DNA from 3 places in the Leeuwenhoekiella sp. W20_SRS_FM14 genome. Region 2 is predicted to be linked to each of the others. Evidence: riboswitches for the same ligand, from Rfam matches in the RefSeq annotation. Region 2 holds a riboswitch; each other region holds the start of a gene.
What was found. Region 2 has a riboswitch for S-adenosylmethionine ahead of ACEN25_RS02745 (Na+/H+ antiporter NhaC family protein). Riboswitches for the same ligand answer to the same signal wherever they lie in the genome.

Region 1 (2,271 bases), on a different contig from region 2:
TACTTTCGGGCGTAATAATTAAAGGTTCGAGTCCGCTTAATTTTAAGGGCCTAAATGCTACTTTAGTCGTATCAGCTGCTTCTAATCTGTTATTCATAAATACTATATTATAAAGCTGATTGTCCATTTTTAAAAGCCGGTAAGGGTCTTGGCTTATATTCTTTTACAAGTTCCGCAATTGCGCGTATGTGCTCTGGTGTTGTACCACAACAACCCCCTACTATATTAATAAGTTGTTTATCTAAATAGGATTTAATTTGAGAAGCCATTTCCTGCGCTGTCTCATCATATTCACCAAACGCGTTAGGCAATCCTGCATTAGGATATGCAGACACGGCAAAATCAGATTTGCTAGAGATAACCTCTAAATAGGGTGTTAATTGCTCTGCTCCTAAAGCACAATTAAACCCCACCGAAAGTAAGGGCATATGCCCTATTGAAATCAAAAAAGCCTCTGCGGTCTGACCAGAAAGTGTGCGTCCTGATGCATCTGTAATTGTACCACTTACCATAACCGGGACATCTACACCGCGCTCTTCTTTTAATTCTTCTATTGCAAACAAAGCAGCTTTTGCATTTAACGTATCAAAAATTGTTTCTACCAGAAGTATATCTACCCCTCCGTCTATAAGGGCTTCAGCTTGCTGTTTATACGCTATACGCAACTCATCAAATGAAATTGCTCTAAACCCAGGATCATTTACATCTGGCGACATACTCGCCGTTTTATTTGTAGGACCCATTGCTCCTGCTACAAAACGGGGTTTGTGTGGTTCTCTGGCAGTAAATTCTTCTGCTACTTTTTTAGCTATTTTAGCAGACTCGTAGTTTAAATCATACACCAACGCCTCCATACCGTAATCTGCCATGGCAATCGTAGTGCCGCTAAAAGTATTTGTTTCTACAATATCTGCTCCTGCTTCAAAATATTGAGCATGTACATCTGCAATTGCCTGAGGCTGAGTAAGACTCAATAAATCATTGTTTCCCTGTACAGGACTAGGCCAATCTTTAAAACGCTCTCCGCGGAAATCTTCTTCAGTGAATTTATAGCGCTGTAGCATTGTTCCCATAGCGCCATCAAGAACTAAGATGCGTTCTTGTAAAACATTATATAAATTATTCTGACTCATAAATCTCTTTCAAACTTCAATTACAAACATTAAAAAATGCTTTCTAAATTAGAAAGGTTCAGTAATTATGGTATCAAGAAAATAAAAAGGAAAGCCAGAATGACTTGTTTTTTGTTATCTATCCCTTACTAAATAAGAGTAGAACGTAGCACCTTCTCCAGAGGAGGGTTGCTAAGGCTTCAATGGGTCTAATCCCTCTGCCTTTCTTGATAACTTAATAAATAATGAACTTGTTTACAAAGATTGTAAAACAACTTGAGAATACACAAATTTTAAAGAATTAAAATTAAAAAGTTATCAAAATAAAACAGTTTTTAAATACGCTTAAATGAATCATTTATCCGCTTAAAAGTCTTAAAAAGCCATGTAATTGTACCCTTAAAATATTAATCGCCTGATTTACAATCTTGTATAAATTATTTTTTAAATTAAGTTTGTATACCCAAACGTATTACCTTAACAAAACCAAATTTAAACCTATGATTAGCAACACTACACAATCACATCCACGTTTTAAAGTTGTATCCTATGAAGAAGCTTCTGCTGAAGTTAAAGCCATCTATGATGATACTAAGAAAACACTTCAAATCCCTTTTGTTTTAAACTGGTTTAAATGTCAGGGGTCAAATCCTATTCTGTTAAAAGGTAATTGGGCCAAATTAAAATCTACACTCATGCAAGGTGATATTCCTAACGTTCTAAAACAGCTTATAATCTACAACGTCTCCAAAGAACGTAACTGTGAATACTGCGCACAAGCCCACGGAATTTTTGCAGACAGTATGAGTGCAATGATAAGTGAGAATGAAAATTTTAGAGTTACAAATGATCTTGAAAGTCCGTTGATTCCTGAAAGCTATCGCACTGCTATTAAAGTAGTAACTAAAGCAGCACTCAACCATGATATGATCGTAGATTCTGATTTTGAAAAACTTCGCGAGGCCGGCTTTGATGATGCAGAGATACAAGAACTTATGGCACAGGCAGATTTAGTAAATATGCTAAACACTCTGGCCGATGTTGCCGGAATCAAAATTGATAACGAGCTAATGGAAGCTCAAGCATAAAATTACAAAAATTGAATCTAGCCGCCGCAAAGTACCGTATTACCTATGAGGCGTTTTCTAAATTTTCTGGC
Region 2 (2,271 bases):
ATTTGCTTGAAAAAGTAATGTGAAGCAACTCTTACTTAAAAAAGAGGCTTCAATAAGGTCTATTTTACATAATGTAAATTATAGAACAAATATATTGATCAGTAAAATAGTGCTTAGAACTCATTTTTTCTTAGTTTTTCCTTTTGGCTGTATCAAATAAACTGTCATTACGAATTGGCTGTATCAAATAAACTGTCATTACGAATACAGTTTTGAATATTTCAATAACACCTTAATATTATCATTCAACTTGATGTCATTTCGAGCGCAGTCGAGAAACTCAATAAAAACTTTACGTGTTTAAAATAGCTTATAAATGATATTCTCAAAATTCGCGTATTCTGTACAAAGTCCAAGAAATTTTCAAATACGCGATTCTCAGGGATTGGGATTTTTAAAATTTCTACAAATTTTCATCATTAATTAAAACTAACATTTTAGTTATTGATATAGGTGAAATCGTTTTTTTTTTCACTAACTATATATTTTCTAATACTCCGTCTTATCTATTTTCTTTGTCCATTCTTGAAATGGTTTAATGGCGACTTCGGGAGACAATTGCTCAAAAGGGATGCTGCGTTTCTCATACGGCAGAGGAATTTCCTCATAAATAAACGCATCATCAAAGCCTATGTTAGCGGCATCAGTCTGGCTGCTTCCGTAGTACACTTTATCGGGTCTGGCCCAGTAAATGGCTCCCAGACACATTGGGCAAGGTTCGCAAGAAGTGTATATAGTACAACCATCAAGTTGAAACGAATTCAGGTTTTTACAAGCATCACGTATCGCCGTAACTTCAGCGTGTGCAGTGGGATCATTTGTAGAAGTAACTTTATTATTTCCTTTACCTATAATTTTTCCGTCTTTAACAATCACACAACCAAAGGGTCCGCCTTCATTGTTTTGCATTCCTTTTAAAGCTGCATTTACAGCTTCTAACATAAATTCTTCGTTGCTCATTATTTTTTGTGTTTGCTGTAAATATAGGAGTTTACGATAATTAGAGATTAATTAATTTATCTTATAGTCACCGGTATTCGATTATTTTCCGTCAAGAATAAATAGATACCACTTCCCTCCCACCGGTTTATACAACATCTTGCGAATATCCACATTATAAAAATATTAACTTTTAAAGTAGGTCAAATAATTATTCCTACAGTAATTTTGCGCCCTTAAATTAATTATCCAGAATCTCATAAGGGAGATAGCAACCTGCAATAACGAGCAAGGTGCTAAAATAGATAAGCCAATTACTTGGAAACCTTGTTAACACATACGTTTACGTAATTACTGCTATTGCCTTTTTGAGTATAAAATTATAAAATGGCAGAACTTAAGATTACTCCAAAATTCTCAGCACTCATTCCTTTATTCGTTTTTGTAGTTACCTTTCTCGGTGTAGGTATTTATCAAAACGATTTTTATGCACTTCCCGCACCTATTGCGGTTATTGTAGGGATTGTAGTCGCATTTCTAATGTTTAGACAGTCTATTAATACTAAAATAGACACGCTTTTAAAAGGCTGTGGTGATGATAAAATCCTTACGATGTGCTTGATTTACTTGCTTGCCGGTGCTTTTGCCGCCATCACTAATGCGACAGGAAGTGTTGACGCTATCGTAAATATGGGTTTAGACTTTATTGCGATTGAGTACATCTACGTGGGTATTTTTGTTATTGCAGGTTTCTTATCTGTTTCTACGGGAACTTCGGTAGGAGCGATTGTTGCGCTGGCTCCCATTGTGGTGGGTTTTGCAGCTAATAGCAGTGCAGACCTGGCGATACTTTGCGGTGCGCTTTTAGGTGGTAGTATGTTTGGAGATAACTTATCGGTTATTTCAGATACGACTATTGCGGCGACTCAATCACTGGCCACCAAAATGAGTGATAAATTTAAACAGAACATAAAAATTGCCGTACCTGCAGCTATAGGCACAATCGCTATATTAGTTTTTCAAGGGACAGATCTTACAGCTACTGAAGCTACAACTGTAAGCTATAACTATGATGTACTCAAAATTACACCATATATTTTGGTGATTTTACTTTCCATTCTTGGGCTTAATGTTTTTATAACCCTGTTTGTTGGCGTGTTGGCAGCAGGTATTTTGGGCATTAGCTATGGCGATTTTACGCTTATAGAATCTACTAAAATTGCCTATGAAGGTTTTACAAATATGACCGAAATCTTCTTATTGTCCTTGCTCACCGGCGGACTCGCAGCTCTGGTTGCCCGTAACGGCGGGATTGAATATATTCTGGTAACT
Region 3 (2,271 bases), on a different contig from region 2:
CGCCATAGGTATCTACGATGATTTTACGCCCTGTAAGACCAGAATCTCCGTGAGGACCACCTATAACAAACTTCCCTGTTGGGTTAATATGGTAGGTGATCTCGTCATTAAATAATTTGGCAATATCTTCGGTAAGACCTGCTTTTACACGAGGGATTAAAATAGAAATCATATCTTTTTTAATCTTAGCAAGCATTTTTTCGTCTTCATCAAATTCGTCATGCTGTGTAGAAACTACAATAGCAACGATTTTTTGAGGTATGTTATCATCAGAATATTCAATGGTTACCTGTGCTTTAGCATCTGGGCGTAAATAGGTAATGTCTTTTTCTTCGCGGCGTAGTTTTGCCAGTTCGATCATAATGCGATGCGAGATGTCTAAAGCGAGAGGCATATAATTAGCCGTTTCTTTAGTCGCGTAACCAAACATCATCCCCTGGTCACCGGCTCCCTGCTCTTCTTTTGAAGCGCGGTCTACACCTTGATTAATATCTTTTGACTGCTCGTGTATAAGAGAGATTACACCACAGCTATCACCACTAAACTGGTAAGCTCCTTTTGTGTAACCAATATCGTTGATAACACCTCTTGCAATATTTTGAACATCTATATACGTATCGCTTTTTACTTCTCCGGCAAGTACAACCTGGCCGGTAGTCACAAGTGTTTCACAAGCTACTTTTGACTCGGGGTCAAAGGCTAGAAAATTGTCTAATAATGTATCGCTAATTTGATCAGCGATTTTATCCGGGTGTCCTTCAGACACGCTTTCTGAGGTAAATAAGTAAGCCATTCAAGCAATTTTTTCCCTACCGGGTTTTAAACTTCAGAATTATCTAAAATTCAAAATTAATTATCGATTCGTACCTCTGGTGTTTCCGCAGAGGATTGTCTTAAAGCCGAAAAAAAGATTTGACAAATGCCTGTTAAGGGTAGTGGTTACTGCCTTTAGCATTTTTTACACCGAAAAATTATTCAGTATAAGAGGTTGCAATCAGTCAAATCTTTCCTCTTTTGGGTGGCAAATGTATAAATTTAGAAGGTATTAAAAAACGGGAATCAAAATCTTATGAAAACTTTTCATTTTGTAAAATTAAACGTTCTTTACTTGCATATCTGTAAAAGGTTTTGCAATCTTTACACTCACAAAGTTCAAACACTTACTGAAATGTTATCAAGAAAGGCGGAGGGATAGACCCAATGAAGCCTTAGCAACCCTTCCTACGGGATGAAGGTGCTAAATTCTACAACAGTTTAATTACTGATGATAGATAACCTAACAAACTATTTGTTCTTAAATAGTTTATTTTTCTTCATAACATTTTTCTTGTAATTGATGCCAGGGCGGCACTATTTGACTTTTGGTTTTATTTTATTTTAACTAAAAAAAAGAGAAAAATGAGTACTCAAAAATTTTCAACACAGGCATTACACGCGGGTCATGACACTAAAGCTAACGGGGGCACACGCGCTGTGCCTATTTACCAGACGAGTAGCTATGTTTTTAACGACTCTGACCACGCCGCAGGATTATTCAATTTATCACAACCGGGGTTTATTTACACACGCTTAAATAATCCTACAAATGATATTCTAGAGCAACGCCTTGCTGCTCTTGAAGGTGGTATTGCAGCAGTTGTTACAGCCTCTGGTACAGCAGCAATCAATACCGCATTATTAACTCTTTTAAAACAGGGCGATCATATTGTGGCTTCCAGCAGTTTGTATGGTGGGACTTATAACCTATTAAGCGTTACACTTCCACGATTTGGGATTACAACCACTTTTGTAGATCCTGATGAGATGGCAAATTTTGACGCTGCTGTGCAGGATAATACGCGTGCTATTTTTGTCGAGTCTTTAGGGAATCCTAAGCTTGATGTGCTGGATTTAGAAGGAATTGCTGCTACAGCTAAGGCGCATAAAATACCTTTAATAGTAGATAATACCGTCGCTTCACCTGCACTTTTAAATCCTATTGCACACGGGGCAAATATTGTAATTCATTCTTTGACAAAATACATTAATGGTAACGGAACTTCTTTAGGTGGGGTTATTATAGATGCAGGTACTTTTGACTGGTCTAGCGGAAAATTCCCCGAGTTTACAGAACCTTCTGCGGGTTATCACGGGTTAGTATATCACGATGTATTGGGTCCTGCGGCCTTCATAGCAAAAACACGTATTGAAGGATTACGAGATCACGGCGCTGCTTTGAGTCCGTTTAACGCATTTCAAATTATTCAGGGATTAGAGACTTTAAAAGTCCGC

Region 1: another riboswitch for S-adenosylmethionine. It lies ahead of ACEN25_RS10565 (homocysteine S-methyltransferase family protein); the one in region 2 lies ahead of ACEN25_RS02745 (Na+/H+ antiporter NhaC family protein).
Region 3: another riboswitch for S-adenosylmethionine. It lies ahead of ACEN25_RS10645 (O-acetylhomoserine aminocarboxypropyltransferase/cysteine synthase family protein); the one in region 2 lies ahead of ACEN25_RS02745 (Na+/H+ antiporter NhaC family protein).

What each region holds. Positions count from the first base shown of each region.
Region 1 is NZ_JBGQOK010000005.1:186,281-188,551, forward strand. It holds gene metH (methionine synthase) at 1-97, opposite strand, end outside; gene ACEN25_RS10565 (homocysteine S-methyltransferase family protein) at 108-1,133, opposite strand; SAM riboswitch class I at 1,245-1,349, opposite strand; gene ACEN25_RS10570 (carboxymuconolactone decarboxylase family protein) at 1,613-2,200, shown strand; gene ACEN25_RS10575 (hypothetical protein) at 2,212-2,271, shown strand, end outside.
Region 2 is NZ_JBGQOK010000001.1:658,445-660,715, reverse strand. It holds gene ACEN25_RS02750 (nucleoside deaminase) at 490-960, opposite strand; SAM-I-IV-variant riboswitch at 1,180-1,277, shown strand; gene ACEN25_RS02745 (Na+/H+ antiporter NhaC family protein) at 1,327-2,271, shown strand, end outside.
Region 3 is NZ_JBGQOK010000005.1:203,797-206,067, reverse strand. It holds gene metK (methionine adenosyltransferase) at 1-793, opposite strand, end outside; SAM riboswitch class I at 1,169-1,278, shown strand; gene ACEN25_RS10645 (O-acetylhomoserine aminocarboxypropyltransferase/cysteine synthase family protein) at 1,399-2,271, shown strand, end outside.